One region of the Rhizobium sp. WSM409 genome, then DNA from elsewhere that is predicted to be linked to it. Evidence: predicted binding sites of a transcription regulator. Region 1 holds the regulator's gene; the other holds the start of a gene.
What was found. Region 1 encodes LexA, which represses DNA repair genes until DNA is damaged. Its sites were predicted from a motif close to TGTTCNNNNTGTGTTCNG; they were not measured.
Positions count from the first base shown of each region.

Region 1 (8,520 bases):
GTAATCGCCATGGATGCAATGATAACCGAAATAGGAGAGGAAGGCGACCGTCATGGCCGGAATGACGAAGCGACCGATCTTTCTCTTCTTATGATGCTTTGTCCACATACACGCATGCTCTTGAACGCATTACCAATTCGTTCAATCTAACGTGCAGAGATTAACCGTTCGTTGACTCTAAAAAACGGGCAACAAAAAACCCGCGCCGGGAAGGCGCGGGTCAAGCCGTTGAAAATCAGATCCGATCAGCCGCGAACGATCGAGCGGCCGGCATACTGGGCCTGCGGGCCGAGGCCCTCTTCGATACGGATCAGCTGATTGTACTTGGCAAGACGGTCGGAGCGCGACAGCGAGCCGGTCTTGATCTGACCGCAGTTGGTGGCGACCGCGAGATCGGCGATGGTCGAATCTTCGGTCTCGCCGGAGCGGTGGGACATGACGGCGGTATAGGCCGCCTTGTGCGCCGTGTTGACGGCATCAAGCGTCTCCGTCAGCGTGCCGATCTGGTTGACCTTGACGAGGATCGAGTTGGCGACGCCCATGCGGATACCGTCGCGAAGACGGGCGGAGTTGGTGACGAAGAGATCATCGCCGACGAGCTGGGTCTTCTTGCCGGCTAGGTCGGTCAGCGTCTTCCAGCCATCCCAGTCGTCTTCGGCCATGCCGTCCTCGATCGAGATGATCGGATACTTGGCGGCGAGTTCGGCCAGATATTCGGCCATGGCGCCCGATTCCAGCGTGCGGCCTTCCCCTTCGAGAACGTATTTGCCGTCCTTGAAGAATTCCGTCGAGGCGCAGTCGAGGCCGAGGCACATGTCGTCGCCCGGCTTGTAGCCGGCTTTCTCGATCGACTTCATGATGAAGTCGAGAGCTTCCGGCGCGCTCTTCAGGCCCGGTGCGAAACCGCCTTCATCGCCGACATTGGTGTTATGGCCCTGTGCGGCAAGTTCCTTGCGCAGCGTATGGAAGACTTCCGAACCCATGCGCACGGCTTCGGCGATCGAATCGGCGCCGACCGGCAGGATCATGAATTCCTGGAAATCGATCGGGTTGTCGGCATGGGCACCACCATTGATGATGTTCATCATCGGCACTGGCAGCAGGCTGGCGGAAGCACCGCCGACATAGCGGTAGAGCGGCAGGCCGGACGCCTGGGCGGCAGCCTTGGCGACGGCGAGCGACACGCCAAGGATGGCGTTGGCGCCGAGACGCGACTTGTTCGGCGTGCCGTCCAGCTCGATCATGATGTTGTCGATCTGGATCTGGTTTTCGGCGTCGATGCCGCCGATCGCGTCGAAGATCTCGGTGTTGGCGGCTTCGACCGCCTTTTCGACGCCCTTGCCCAGGTAGCGCTTGCCGCCGTCACGCAGTTCGACCGCCTCATGCGCGCCCGTCGAGGCGCCCGAGGGAACGGCCGCGCGGCCCATGCTGCCATCTTCGAGATAGACATCGACTTCGACGGTGGGGTTGCCACGGCTATCGAGAATCTCGCGGGCGATGATATCGGTGATTGCAGTCATGGGTTCTTCCTGCTCGGTGGGTGATAAATGGTTCGAAACCTGTCTTAGTCGAAGGCGTGCAAATTACAATGCTGCAATAGCCTTCGGACCAGCGTTCGGATGTGGCCTATAGCACGATCATGTCAGACTGTTGAACGTCAAGCCTTGGCGACCGCATCGAAGGCGAGCAGCTTTTCGAGAAGCCGCGGCATGTCCTTGAGATAGACCATGTTCGGGCCGTCGGAAGGGGCATTGTCGGGGTCCTGATGGGTTTCGACGAAGACGCCGGCAATACCGGCAGCCACTGCTGCCCGCGCCAGGGTTTCTACGAATTCCCGCTGACCGCCGGAGGAATCGCCCTGCCCGCCCGGCTGCGCTACGGAATGGGTCGCATCGAAGACAACGGGCGCACCCATCGCCGCCATGATCGGCAGCGAGCGCATGTCGGAAACCAGCGTATTGTAACCAAAGGAGGCGCCGCGCTCGCAAAGCAGCACGTTCGGATTGCCGCTGGCGTTGAGCTTCTTCAGAACATTCTTCATATCCCAGGGAGCGAGGAACTGGCCCTTCTTGACATTGACGACGCGGCCGGTCTTGGCGGCGGCGATGAGAAGGTCGGTCTGGCGGCAGAGGAAGGCCGGGATCTGCAGGACGTCGACGACCTTTGCCACCTCCGCGCATTGCTCGGCGGTATGAACGTCGGTCAGGACGGGAAAGCCGAACTCCTTTTTGAGGTCGGCAAAGACCTCCATGCCTTTTTCAATCCCGATACCGCGTTCGGCCGACAGCGAGGTGCGGTTCGCCTTGTCGAAGGAGCTCTTGTAAACGAGGCCGATGCCGAGCTTGCCGCAAAGCTCCTTCAGCGTGCCGGCGACCATGAAGGCGTGGTCGCGGCTCTCCATCTGGCAGGGACCGGCAATCAGCGACAGGCGGCCGGTATTGGAAAAGCTGACCTGGCCTTGGCCTTCGCCGATCCTGACTTCGGAATTCGTATCAGTGCTCATCGTGTTTCCTCGAAGGCGAAGAGCGTGCCCTGCCCGGGCGCGGGCTTCACCAGAATGCGATTGTTCTTGCGCGCGTATGTCACCCCGTTAGCAGCCAAATGCGCTTCTGTCACGGCAAGATCGGCGACAGCGAAGAGGATTGCCCGGCCGCGCAGGCCACGATCTGCGGATGAGCCGACGATGTCGAAATAGGCCTCCAACCCTTCCGCCGTCATCAGGCTGATTTTGGCATTCGACGCCGGGATATTGACGCCGAAACCGGTTTTCTCGACTGCCGATTGCACCACGGCGAGGCTGACGAAGGCAGCGAAGGCGGCAGCATCAGGCGCGCAAAGCGCTATCTCGACTATGCCGGTGACGCCATTGGCATGCGTCTCCAGCACGGCGCGGTCGGCCGGCAGCGGATTGACGCGCTCGACGGTAAATAGCAGGAGATCAGGCGCGCGCAGATCGCCGGCAAAAGCCAGCTTGAAGCCGGCAATCGTCTCAGAACCGTCCGGCATCGTCATCGGCCGGGTGAACTGCAGCATCTCGCCGGCGCTCGATCCGTTACCGACGAAATTCTGATGATCGATGCCGGCATCCTTGCTGCCAAAAGCCAGCCCCGAAAGCCCCTCCGCGCCGCAGCGGAAGCGGAAAGCCTGATTGCGGGCGGTGAAGACATTGCCTTGGCGCGCCGACGCCTCGCTCTCCTCGACGCTCGCAATCCCGAGCGGCTCCAGATAGGTCTTGTCAGCAAAGAAGACGCAGGCATTCTCCGTTCCGAAGGGATGGCGCGCATCGGGGGCAACGGTGAAGCCGAGCTTGCCGAGCCTCTCGCGCGCCAGATCGATATTGACGACCGGCAGCACGACATGATCCAGCGGGTGCGGTTTGGCGGAGTGCTCGTTCATGATATCCCTCCCTGACACGGCAAGAGATGTGCGACAGCGCTTCCCTCAACGCAAGACTTCTGTGCCAATCCGGCGAATGAAAATAAAAATCTCAACGAGTTGGCGCCAAGTTTTACGGAAATTTAGCTACTTGCGGAACACATATGGAACATATAGTGTCTGTTCTGGATTTGTTTCAATCACGAGGTCACAACGTCGATGCTCACGCGCAAACAACAGGAGCTTCTCCTTTTCATTCATGAGCGCATGAAGGAATCCGGCGTTCCGCCATCTTTCGACGAAATGAAGGATGCTCTGGACCTCGCCTCGAAGTCCGGGATTCATCGCCTGATTACGGCGCTCGAGGAGAGAGGCTTCATTCGCCGCCTACCGAACCGCGCCCGTGCGCTCGAGGTCATCAAGCTTCCGGAGGCCTACAGCCCCAGCATCCAGCCGCGGCGCGGCTTTTCGCCGAGCGTCATCGAAGGCAGCCTGGGCAAACCTCAGCCGGTCGCCGCCCCTGCTCCCGCAAAACCCGTCGCCGACAACGGCAACTCGGTTTCCGTGCCGGTCATGGGCAGAATCGCCGCCGGTGTGCCGATCTCGGCGATCCAGAACAACACCCACGACATCGCCGTTCCGGCCGACATGCTCGGTTCCGGTGAACATTATGCCCTGGAGGTCAAGGGCGATTCGATGATCGACGCCGGCATCTTCGACGGCGACACCGTGATCATCCGCAATGGCAGCACCGCAAGTCCTGGCGACATTGTTGTTGCACTCGTCGATGACGAAGAAGCGACACTCAAGCGCTTCCGCCGCAAGGGCGCCTCGATCGCACTGGAAGCGGCCAACCCGGCTTACGAGACCCGGATTTTCGGACCAGACCGTGTTAAGGTGCAGGGCAAACTCGTCGGCCTCATTCGCCGCTATCACTGACATCGGTTAGGCCGGATTCGGTAAAGCTGTTGCTGCGCCAGTCAAAGGCGCGATGGCGCATCCATGGTCGCGACAATGCGTCAAATGCGGTTGCCACCTCCAGGCCGGCGTCCGCGAAGCGCAACTCGATGGATCCGGTCCTGCGCAGCGTCTCGCCGGTGAAGAGCGTCGCACCTGAGCGGCAGCTGTTGAAACGCAGGCGGACCGACGTCACGATGATATCGGCCGCGTCGCATGCCGGGCCGAGATAGGCGGCATTGTCGATGACAGCAACCACACGACCATTGCCAAGCCTTGATGCGCACCAGGCCCTCTTGACGCAGGAAAAGCGGTTTGCTTCACCGGCCGCTGCGGCCGCCCGCATCGCTGTCCTCGCTTCGTTCTGCTGATCGCGGGAAAGCTTGACGCGGCGGTCTTCTCCTACCTGCGGGATAGCAGGACCATCCAGCATCTTCGGCGGATCATGTCTCGGCAGGACCAGGGCTCTCTGCCACTGGTCGAAGATGAAATCCGGTGGTCTTTCACGGTTGGAAGCCATTGCTGCCGCTTCGACCACCGCGACGAGACTGCCATCCTCCGAAATCACCAGATCCGGCGGCCGGGGAACCGGTAGAAGCAACAGGATGAGCGTTGCGACCGCGATGATTGATGTGCCGATATGGCGCAGCCGGGTGCGGAGCAGCGTCAGCAGCAGAAAGCCTGCCACGGCGACCGCGAAATACCAGGCGGGCAAGCGGCCGACGTCGATATTGCCATCCCAGCCGGACACCGTCTTTGCGACCGCGATCACCAGATCGAGGCCGAATCCGACGACCTTCCAGGGCAAAACATCCAGACCGAAAGGCATGAGCAGCATCGCCAGCAAGCCGGCCGGCATGACGATGAAGGAGATGATCGGCATCGTCGCGAGGTTTGCCGGCAGGCCGTAGGCGGTCAGGCGATGAAAATGCTCGATCGAAAACAGCGCGGTGGAAAAACCGCCGATCAGCGAAGTCAGGAAGACGCCGCCGAAGAAACCGGCAACCGTAACGACGGGCCTGATGATAGGTAGCTTCAGAAAGGCGTTTTCGCGGACGCGCCGGTCCTTCCACAACTGATAACCCGAGACCAGCGCCAATGTCGCGGCAAAGGACATCTGGAAGCTCGGACCTAAGACCTCGGACGGTGAAATGAGGATGATGACGAGGGCGGAAAGCGCGACATTGCGCAGGCTGATCGACGGCCGGTCGAAGAAGACGGCAATCAACATGATGGCCATCATGATGAAAGCGCGCTCGGCAGAGACCGCAAAGCCCGAAATCAGGAAATAGGCAGTAACGGCGATGAGCGCGCCGGCGGCAGCGATCTTCTTCGTCGGGTAGGCCTCAGCGATACCGGCAAAGATGCTGAGCAGCATCCGAAAGCCGACGAAGAAGATGCCGGCCGACAGCGCCATGTTGAGACCGGAGATGGCGATGATATGAGCCAGACCGGACTGGCGTAGTGCCTCCGTCGTCGCATCCGAGATGGCGCGCCGCTCGTCCGTCACCAGTGCGGCGGCAAAAGCGCCGGTATCGCCGGGCAGGATCGACCTTATCCGGTCGCCAATGCCGCTGCGCAGCCGGTAGAGCCCTTCGAGCAGCGCTTCCACCGCCGATCTTGCAGCCTGCGGACCTGCCTGCGCATCGACCTTCGTCGGTGCACCGTAGAAGAAGCCGTTGGCGCCGATGCCGTCGAAATAGGCACTGAAGGAGAAGTCGTTGAGCTCGGGAAGTGCTGGGCCCGCCGGCGGCGTCAGCCGCGCCCTGCCGGTGATGATATCGCCGATCTCGAAGGCTGCGTCCGCACCGCGGGCGATGGCGGTGATGCGTTCCGGCGGCCGCTTGACCTGAGGCGCTTCAGTGCCGGTGACGGCAAGAATGTAGCGCCACCGGCCGCGACCATCGCCTTCGCGCCGCTCGACGCGGCCGGTCACCGTCGTCGTCACTGATGAATCGAGGATCACGGTCGAAGCCCGCCAGCTCTCGAACTGCGCCGAGACTATGCCGCAAGCCACGAGCGAAAGCGCCAGCAGCGCTGCCCGCAATGCCGCCCGGTTGCGGCTGGCGATGAGAACTGCGACGGTCAGCACCAACAGGCAGAGCAGCGATGCAGTGAGCGGAAAATCCGATGCCGCGAGAAACCAGATGGCTGACCCGGCGCCGAGGAAGACCGGCGAGAACAGCAGCAGGCGGCCATGGTCCGTCTCCTCGCCCAGCATGCGCATGCCGGCACGCAGCAAGTGCGAGGCTGCGGCCGGCAGCCGGTGGCGCAATGGTATTGCCGACTGCGTCCTTGCCGGTCGCGTCACCACGACTGGTGGTGAAAAATTGGAGGAGCCGGCAAGGCCTTCGCCTGTTTCCGGCCGCAATTCGACTGACGTCAACTCCTGCATGAACCGCCCAAGCCCGGCTGCGAAGGCAGTCAGAATGCAACCTCCAATCAAATCCGGCAAGCATAATCGATTGAAATATGAGGCAAAATCGCGAGCCCCAAAAGACCAGTCGAATCATCGGCTTCCGATATGCGTGTGGCTCATCGCTGCAGTGCCTAAAAGGTGATACCGCATTGCACAAAATGCCATCACAGTAACTTGGCATTAGCTTCGCGATCATATAGCTATCGGTGAGGACGCTTAACCCCTATGGCGCTTTTATGGCGCCACCGCCATTTCGGAGGATCAGCATGACGGATCAAAGCGCTACAATAAAAATCGGTGACAAGTCTGTCGACCTTGCTGTCAAAAGCGGCACGATCGGCCCGAGCGTCATCGATATCGGTGCCCTCTACAAGAACACCGCTTCCTTCACCTACGATCCGGGTTTTACCTCGACCGCATCCTGTGAATCGAAAATCACCTACATCGACGGCGACGAAGGTGTCCTGCTGCATCGTGGCTATCCGATCGAGCAGCTCGCCGAGCATGGCGACTTCCTCGAAGTCTGCTATCTCCTGCTTTACGGCGAACTGCCGACCACCGTGCAGAAGAAGGATTTCGATTACCGCGTTACGCACCACACCATGGTACACGAGCAGATGAGCCGCTTCTTCACCGGCTTCCGCCGCGATGCGCATCCGATGGCCGTCATGTGCGGCTGCGTCGGCGCACTGTCGGCCTTCTATCACGACTCCACCGACATCACCGATCCGCACCAGCGCATGGTCGCCAGCCTGCGCATGATCGCCAAGATGCCGACGCTTGCCGCGATGGCCTACAAATACCATATCGGCCAACCCTTCGTTTATCCGAAGAACGACCTCGACTATGCCTCGAACTTCCTGCGCATGTGCTTTGCTGTGCCCTGCGAGGAATATGTGGTCAATCCGGTGCTTTCCCGCGCCATGGACCGCATCTTCATCCTGCATGCCGATCATGAGCAGAACGCCTCGACCTCGACCGTCCGTCTCGCCGGTTCATCGGGTGCCAACCCGTTCGCCTGCATCGCCGCCGGCATTGCTTGCCTCTGGGGGCCCGCTCACGGCGGTGCTAACGAAGCAGCCCTCAACATGCTGACGGAAATCGGCACGGTCGACCGCATTCCGGAATATGTCGCCCGCGCCAAGGACAAGAATGATCCGTTCCGCCTGATGGGCTTCGGTCACCGGGTCTACAAGAACTACGATCCGCGCGCCAAGATCATGCAGAAGACGACGCATGAAGTGCTCGGCGAACTCGGCATCAAGGACGATCCGTTGCTCGAAGTGGCGATGGAGCTGGAGCGCATCGCGCTCACCGACGAATATTTCATCGAGAAGAAGCTCTATCCGAACATCGACTTCTATTCCGGCATCACGCTGAAGGCGCTGGGCTTCCCCACGACCATGTTCACCGTGCTCTTCGCGCTCGCCCGCACCGTCGGCTGGATCGCGCAGTGGAACGAGATGATCGAGGATCCGGAACAGCGCATCGGCCGTCCGCGCCAGCTTTATGTCGGCGAACCGAAGCGCGACTACATTCCGGTTTCGAAGCGCTGATCGCTTCAGAAAGAACCCAAAAGAAAACCCGGTCAGAAACGACCGGGTTTTTTCTTTTTCAGCACGTCGAGAAGGATCTCGGCAGCGTGTTCGCCGGGCGGCTTTTCGGTCTGCATGCGTTGCCAGACGAGATCATAACCCTCGTTCATCGCCTTCAATTGGAACGTGTCGGCCGACAGCCGCTCCATCCAGCGCGCCAGGCTGGCGCCGCGG
Region 1 is NZ_CM172794.1:1,760,265-1,768,784, reverse strand. Features, by position in the region: gene AC25BC_RS08960 (FtsB family cell division protein) at 1-108, opposite strand, end outside; gene eno (phosphopyruvate hydratase) at 246-1,520, opposite strand; gene kdsA (3-deoxy-8-phosphooctulonate synthase) at 1,658-2,503, opposite strand; gene AC25BC_RS08945 (VOC family protein) at 2,500-3,396, opposite strand; gene lexA (transcriptional repressor LexA) at 3,595-4,314, shown strand; gene AC25BC_RS08935 (ComEC/Rec2 family competence protein) at 4,295-6,727, opposite strand; gene gltA (citrate synthase) at 7,018-8,307, shown strand; gene lpxB (lipid-A-disaccharide synthase) at 8,340-8,520, opposite strand, start outside.

Region 2 (8,520 bases), 1.2 Mb from region 1:
CTCGATACCGATTTTGCGCTGGCCTTCGCCAAGTCGCAGCTCGGCGCCGGCGTCGAGCTGCCGCGTGACGGGACGGTCTTTGTCTCCGTCCGCGACGCGGACAAGCCGCGCGTGCTGCCGGCGATCCACATCCTCGTCGAGCAGGGCTTCAAAGTGCTGGCAACCGGCGGCACCGCCCGCTTCCTCGGCGAAAACGGCATCACCGCCACGAAGATCAACAAGGTGCTCGAAGGCCGTCCGCACATCGAGGACGCAATCCGCAACCGCCAGGTCCAGCTCGTCATCAACACCACCGATGGCAACAAGGCGATCTCGGACTCCAAGTCGTTGCGCCGTGCGACGCTGATGCAGAAGGTGCCTTACTACACGACGATGGCAGGCGCCGAGGCCGCCGCCCAGGCGATCAAGGCGCTGAAAGCCGGCAATCTGGAAGTGCGGCCGTTGCAGAGCTACTTCGCCTGAGATACGGAACGCCATCGCTCGATCAGCGATGGCACCTGCCTTGCCATTGGGCATCGCCGGAGGCTTCTGAATCAGTTTATGCAGCTGCCAGCATAAGGCGCTGAACTGTCAGCATATCTTCGCGAAATCGTGCCAGTTCCTCCGCTTTCAGCCGCTCGTCGGGAATACGCAGCAGATAGGATGGATGCACCGTTACGAAGAGCGTTCGCCTCTCGTCGATCGCGATCGCTTTCCCCCTGACGTCCTGCAGCCGCTGTTTCGTGTCGGTCAGCGCCGAAAGCGCCGTCGCCCCCATCGCAACCACCAGCTTCGGCTTGATCAGCGCCATCTCCAGATTGAGCCACCAGCGGCAGTGCTTCACCTCACCCATATTGGGCTTCTGATGGATGCGACGTTTGCCGCGCGGCTCATATTTGAAATGCTTGACGGCATTAGTGACGTAAAGCGTTGAGCGGTCGATGCCCGCTTCACTGATCACTTGATCGAGAAGCCTGCCGGCGGGACCGACGAAGGGGCGCCCTGATATATCCTCCTGGTCGCCCGGCTGTTCGCCGACGAACATCACCTCGGCATCGCGCGGCCCCTCCCCGAATACGGTTTGCGTCGCCTTCGCATGAAGCGGACAGCGGGTGCAGGCGGCAGCTTCCGCGCCCAGTGCTTCCAGCGTGCCCGCCGGCGCTTCGGGTTCAGCTGGAATGCTGCGCGCGGCTTCCTGCAGGCGATCGTGAAAGGGCAACGATTGGGTCGCCTCCCGGGCGGCCATGGCCCGCACCTTGCTCTCCGCCGATGCAATCAGCCCAGGGATGAGATCGGCTTCCGGCAGGTTCTTCCAGTATTTTTTCGGCATCTCCGCCTGCATCGCCTTCAACTTCAACCGCGCCGGATTGAAAATGCTGGCGTAGTAAGTGCGCCAGAGGTCATCGGTAGCATCTGTGAGATTGGGTTTTTCACACGGTTCGTCGCTCATCGTCAGCCGCTCGCCGTCCCAGGCGGCCGATCCCTTGGGCGTCGCGATCAGCCAGTCCATGTCGGTGAAGCGCCGTTGGAAGAAGGGCGCTGTGCGCCCGACGATATGGTGATCTGGCTCGAACCAGGCGAGGAATTTTCGACGGCCCGCCGACACCGCACCAACCTCCTTGAAGCGGACGAAGGCCGTCATCTTGTGCGCGTCGCGTCGAACGTTTTTCGCCATCAGCCTGGCACGGGCGACATCCTCGTCGGAGGCCACTTCAAGCAGTTGCCGGTCCAGCTGCAGCCGCCAGAGCAGCCGGTAAAGCAGGGAAAAGCGCGCCGGGTCGGAATGGCAGAGAACTGTCTCCGCGAGCTCGAGGAAGGCGGGCGGCACCGTCATCGGCTTGCGTGCTGCGGCAGACGGAGGCGGCATGGCGTCGTGTTGAAACGCAAAACCCGGCTCAGCGCGTTTTTCGCGCCACTCGATCTCTTCCGGCAGGATGCCGGCAGCCGCGAAAGCGCGCGCGGCGTCACGCCATTCGGCAAGCTCCCCGCGTCCTGAAAGCACGACCCGGCGCATCACAGCAACGACAATTGTTCGGGTTTCGGTTCGAACATGGCGCGAAGGTCGGGGCGCTCGATCAATCGCCGCGGCGACCAGCCGTCCGCCGAGATGAAGGATTGGACTTTCTTGATCGAAATGCCGAGCCGCGAAAGATCGTCCAACCGAAGGCGGCGAAAACGACGGGCCGAAACGATCGCTTTGACTGTCTTGGTGCCGAGGCCGGGCACACGCAGCAACCGTTCACGCTCGGCCTTGTTGATATCGACGGGGAACTCGGCCCGGTTGGCGAGCGCCCAGGCAAGTTTGGGGTCGAGGGTGAGATCAAGCATGCCATCCGCCTGGTTCGCGGTGATCTCGTCGATGCCGAAACCGTAGAATCGATAGAGCCAGTCAGCCTGGTAGAGCCGGTGTTCCCGCATCAGCGGCGGCTTGATCAGCGGCAGGTTTTTCGACGAGTCCGGGATCGGGCTGAAGGCGGAATAGTAGACGCGCCTCAGCCCGTAGCTGCTGTAAAGCCGGCCACTGGTCGCAAGGATCGTCGCATCGTTCGCACCATCGGCGCCGACGATCATCTGTGTGCTCTGGCCGGCCGGCACGAAACGCTGACGCTTCTTCGTCTGCAGCGTCGGTTCGCCGGCGGCCTCGATCTTCAGCCTCAGATCCCCCATCGATCGCCGGATATTGGCAGGCTTCTTTTCCGGCGCGAAACGGGTGATGCCGTGATCGGTCGGCAGCTCGATATTCAGCGACAGCCTGTCGGCATGAAGCCCCGCTTCCTCGATCAGACGCGGCGATGCTTCAGGGATCGACTTCAGATGGATATAGCCGCGGAAGTTATGCGTCACACGCAGTTCGCGGACGATGCGAACCATCTCTTCCATTGTGTAATCGGACGAACGGATAATGCCGGAGGAAAGGAACAGGCCCTCGATATAGTTGCGGCGATAGAATTCCAGCGTCAGCCAGATGACCTCCTCGGGCGTAAAGCGCGCCCGTTCGACATTGCTCGACGAGCGATTGACGCAATAGGCGCAGTCGTAGATGCAGAAATTGGTCAGCAGTATTTTCAAAAGCGAAATGCACCGCCCGTCCGGGGCATAGGCATGACAGATGCCGGATCCCTCGGTCGAACCGAGCCCGCCACTTGCGCGGGAATCACGTTTCACCGTGCCGCTGGAAGCGCAGGAAGCGTCATATTTCGCGGCATCGGAAAGGATGGCCAAGCGTTCTGTTAGCGACTTCTTCATTAGTATGTTCACTATATGTTCCTGCGCCTGAAGTCAATCGGAGCGATCCGATTTCTGCCCATTTTCAAGCTGCATCACCGGCTGTTGGAGCAGGCCGCGTTTCTTTCATGCGAATTTTCTGGAAATCGGGCTTGGCGATCTGCTATAAGCGTCCGACTAAGATTGTGGCACGGTTCCGAAGCTCCCCTTCGGGACCTGTTTTCTTTTGTGTTCGCCGCTGATTATGCGGATACAAGGATTGAAGGACAGAAAAATGGTTGAAAAGGTACCGATGACACCGGGCGGTTTCGTCAAGCTGCAGGAAGAGCTGCGCTGGCGTCAGCAGGAGGAGCGTCCCCGAATCATCGAGGCGATCGCCGAAGCCCGTGCCCATGGCGACCTTTCCGAAAACGCCGAATACCACGCCGCCAAGGAAGCCCAGAGCCATAATGAAGGCCGCATCAGTGAGCTGGAAGACTTGACGGCGCGCGCCGAGGTCATCGACCTCACCAAGATGTCGGGCGACAAGATCAAGTTCGGCGCCAAGGTGAAGCTCATCGACGAGGACACCGACGAAGAAAAGACCTATCAGATCGTCGGCGACCAGGAAGCCGACGTCAAGGCCGGCCGCATCTCCATCTCCTCGCCGATCGCCCGCGCGCTGATCGGAAAGGAAGTCGGCGATTCCATCGAGGTCAATGCGCCGGGTGGCTCCAAGGCCTACGAAATCCTCCAGGTTTCCTGGGGCTGATCGCCCGCCAGCCGCGAGACCCCTCCCTTGCCTGATATCCGTGACGTCGAGATCATTGCGCCCAATTTCAAGCGCCGGCTCTCCGGCGTCACGTCAACTATCGTTCAGCTCATCCCATGCCAGATCCGGCTCGGTATCAAGATCGCGACACTCGGCCCCGGCCTGCCGGACGGCCTGCCGAAACTTAAGGGACGGCAGCTCCTCGGCCTCTGGCGCCCACCGGCGCGCCGGCGCCAGCGTGTCTGGCACGCTCGCCGCAACAACGAGATGGCTGTCGGCATCCTGCTGCGCCATCTGTTGCGCATGCCGCTGAAGCTTCTCTTCACCTCGGCCGCGCAACGCCGGCACACCGCCTATACGAAATGGCTGATCCGTCGCATGGACGCTGTCATCGCGACCAGCGATCGATCCGGCTCGTTCCTCGAGGTGCCGCACACGGTGATCCAGCACGGAGTCGACCTTGCCCTGTTCCATCCGCCGGAAACTGCAGAGGACGGCATCGCCGCCACCGGCCTGCCCGGCCGCCATCTCGTCGGCTGCTTCGGCCGTGTGCGCCATCAGAAAGGCACCGATCTTTTCGTCAGGGCGATGGTCGATCTGCTGCCGCAGCATACTGAGTGGACGGCGATCGTCTCCGGCCGGGTGACGGCCGAACACACAGCATTTGGCGACAAACTTAAGGCGGATGTCGCGGCCGCCGGGCTCAGCGACCGTATCCTCTTCCTCGGCGAAGTGCCTGACATCAAGGTCTGGTATCGCCGCCTGACGCTTTACGTCGCCCCTTCCCGCAATGAAGGCTTCGGCCTGACGCCGCTCGAAGCCATGGCCTCGCGCACCGCGGTGGTGGCATCGGATGCGGGTGCCTATGCCGAGCTCCTCGTCACGGGCGAGACGGGTTCGGTCGTCGCCGCCGGCGATGGCGAGGCGCTGACGCGGGCAATCGCGCCCTATATCGCAGATCCCGCGCTGGCGCTCGCCCATGGCGAGAATGCGCTGCGGCATGTCAGAGCGAATTTCGCGCTGGAGAAGGAAGCGAGCGCGATCGGCGCCATTTACAACAGCCTTCTCGGCGACAATCGCAGCTGAGGTAGAAAAGAGAAACGGCCCGTTGGATGACGGGCCGTTGCAAGAATTTTAGGACTGCGGACAGTTCGGTCAGTTATTCAGCCGGCTGAAGCCCGGCAGCGGGAGCACTCTCGCCAGTCTGGCCGCCCAGCGCCGCAGCAAGCTGCGCCGTATCCAGCTCATTTTCCCAACGTGCCACGACGATCGTCGCCACGGCATTGCCGACGAGGTTGGTCAGCGCCCGGCATTCCGACATGAATCGGTCGATGCCGAGGATGAGCGCCATGCCGGCGACCGGCACGGAGGGAACGACGGAGAGCGTCGCGGCAAGCGTGATGAAGCCGGCGCCGGTGATGCCTGCGGCACCCTTGGAGCTCAGCATCGCCACCAAGAGCAGCAGGATCTGATCACCCCAGGAGAGATGGATGCCGGTTGCCTGGGCAATGAACAGGGCCGCCAGCGTCATGTAGATGTTGGTGCCGTCGAGGTTAAAGGAATAGCCTGTCGGAATGACGAGGCCGACGACCGAGCGCTTGCAGCCGGCCTTTTCCATCTTGTTCATCAGCCCCGGAAGTGCTGCCTCCGAAGACGAGGTGCCGAGGACCAGCAGCAGTTCTTCCTTGATGTAGCGCAGCAGCGCCACGATCGAGAAGCCGTTGTAACGGGCAACAGCACCAAGGACTACGAGGACGAAGAGCAGAGAGGTGAGGTAGAAGGTGCCGATCAGCATGGCGAGATTGGCAATCGATCCGACGCCGTACTTGCCGATGGTGAATGCCATGGCGCCGAAGGCACCGATCGGGGCAGCCTTCATCAGGATGGCGACGAGCTTGAACACGGGCGCCGTCAGGGCATTGAGGAAATTGACGACCGGTTCGCTCTTTTCGCCGACCATGGCGAGCGCGATGCCGAAGAGCACCGAGAAGAACAGCACCTGCAGAATATCGCCATCGGCAAAGGCGCCGACGATCGTCGTCGGGATGATGTTGGTCAGGAAACCGACGATGCTCTGCTCATGCGCCTTTGCAGCGTAGCCGGCGACGGCGGCCGGATCCAGCGAGGCAGGATCGATGTTCATGCCGGCGCCGGGCTGGACGACATTGGCGACGATCAGGCCAATGATGAGCGCCAATGTCGAGAATGTCAGGAAGTAGAGCATCGCCTTACCGGCGACGCGGCCGACCTTCTGCAGGTCGCTCATGCCGGCAATGCCGGTCGCAACCGTCAGGAAGATGACGGGGGCGATGATCATCTTGACGAGCTTGATAAAGGCATCGCCGAGCGGCTTCAGCTGGGTGCCGAATTCAGGATAGAAATGGCCGAGAAGGATACCCGCGGCGATAGCCGCGAGAACCTGAACGTAAAGATGGCTATAAAAGGGCTTCTTGCCCTTGCTGTCTGCGACTGCATCGAGTGGTGCTGCGATCATGATGTCCTCCTAATGGCTCGTCCGGAACACACTCCGGCCTCCCGAGCCGTTCGCTTCAAGTCCAACAGCTCAGCCGTTGTTGCCACCTCCTTCGCAATCGGCGTGCCAGTTTTACGCCACCACCCAACATGTTGAATTTATTAAGGAAAAATTTACAGGACTGCTGATAACTAATTAAAAAATGCGGAAATCCGCACAAATCCATTTGCGTTTCGTGCAGAAAAATGCACAGATCCGCCATGTCCGTGTCGCAGAAATTGTGGCCTTCCCTACCCGTGCAACACCGCATCCGCCGGATGTGGTGGGCCTATGCCGCGCTCGCCCTCGTCGCTGTCGTCGCAAGCCTGTGGACCAGCGGCGAGATCGGCCGGCACCGGGCGGAGGCCGCCCTCGAGGAACAGGCCCGCATGGATGCGAGGCTGAATGCGGCGTTGCTGCGCACGGTTCTTGAAAAATACCGGGCGCTTCCCTTCGTGCTGTCGCAAGATACCGCAATCGCCGCGGCACTGGCAGGTAGCGATGTCGGCACGTTCGACCGACTCAGTCAGAAGCTGGAAATGCTGGCAACGGGCACCAAGGCCGCCGTCATCTATGTCATCGACAAGGACGGCATGGCGGTTTCGGCCAGCAACTGGCGCGAACCGACGAGCTTCGTCGGCAATGATTACCGCTTCCGGGAGTATTTTCAGGGGGCCGTCGAACGAGGACAGGCCGAGCACTTTGCGCTAGGCACGGTCAGCAAGAAACCGGGTCTCTATATCTCCCAGCGGATTTCGGGCAGCAACGGCTTGCTGGGTGTCGTTGTAGTCAAGGTCGAATTCGACGATGTCGAGGCGGATTGGAACGCCTCGGGGACCCCGTCCTACGTCGTTGACGAGCGCGGCATTGTCCTCATAACCAGTCTTCCGTCATGGCGGTTCATGACGATCGGCCGGATCGCCGAAGACCGGCTGACAGCGATCCGCGAAAGCCTTCAATTCGGCGCTGCGCCGCTTCAGCCTCTACCGCTCGACCCCATCAGGAACCTCGGCGACAGCCTTGATGTCGTTGAGATCGTCATGCCCGGCGATGCAGGGAAAACCAGGTTTCTCGATGTCGGGATGCCGGTTCCCGCAACTGGATGGCAGTTGCAGCATCTCGTGGCGCTCGGGCCATCCGTCGATGCGGGAATTCGCGAATCCCGCATGCTGGCATTGCTCATACTCCTGCCGCTGCTGGCCGGAGCAGCCTTCCTGTTGCGCCGCCGCCATGCGATCACCCTGCGGATCTCTCGAGAACAGCAAGCGCGGGAGGAACTGGAACGGCGTGTGAGCGAGCGCACACTGGATCTCAGCCAGGCGCGGGATCGGCTGCAGGCTGAAATCATCGGCCACAAGAGCACGGAGCAGAAATTGCAGGCGGTGCAACAGGATCTGGTGCAGGCCAACCGGTTGGCCATCCTGGGTCAGGTGGCCGCCGGCGTTGCCCATGAGATCAACCAGCCGGTGGCGACCATCCGTGCCTATGCCGATAATGCCCGCACCTTCCTCGATCGCGGCCAGACGGCGCCTGCCGGCGAAAATCTCGAAAGCATCGCGGCGCTCACGGAGCGCATAGGTTCGATCACCGAGGAGCTGAAGACCTTTGCCCGCAAAGGCCGGGGCAGCGCCGAACCAACCGGATTGAAGGACGTCATCGAGGGGGCGGTGATGTTGTTGCGCAGCCGGTTTGCCGGCCGCATGGATACGCTCGACATCGACCTGCCGCCCGACGAACTGCAGGTGATGGGAAACCGGATCCGCCTCGAGCAGGTGCTCATCAACCTGCTTCAGAATGCCCTGGAGGCGGTGGCACCGAAGGCCGGAGAGGGTCGCGTCGAGATCAGAACATCAACCGATGCGGGGATGGTAACGGTGACGGTCGCCGACAACGGCCCCGGCATTCCGCCGGAGATCCGCAAAGGCTTGTTCACGCCATTCAACACCTCGAAGGAAAGCGGCCTCGGCCTTGGCCTCGTCATCTCAAAGGATATCGTCGGCGACTATGGCGGCCGGATGGAGGTTGCAAGCGACAGCGGTGGAACCCGGTTCAT
Region 2 is NZ_CM172794.1:3,001,844-3,010,363, forward strand. Features, by position in the region: gene carB (carbamoyl-phosphate synthase large subunit) at 1-462, shown strand, start outside; gene AC25BC_RS15040 (UdgX family uracil-DNA binding protein) at 539-1,993, opposite strand; gene AC25BC_RS15045 (putative DNA modification/repair radical SAM protein) at 1,993-3,225, opposite strand; gene greA (transcription elongation factor GreA) at 3,479-3,955, shown strand; gene AC25BC_RS15055 (glycosyltransferase family 4 protein) at 3,983-5,041, shown strand; gene AC25BC_RS15060 (dicarboxylate/amino acid:cation symporter) at 5,115-6,449, opposite strand; gene AC25BC_RS15065 (sensor histidine kinase) at 6,674-8,520, shown strand, end outside.
Region 2: a site for LexA is predicted at 3,231-3,248, ahead of AC25BC_RS15045 (putative DNA modification/repair radical SAM protein). Genes of this name have one in related genera too.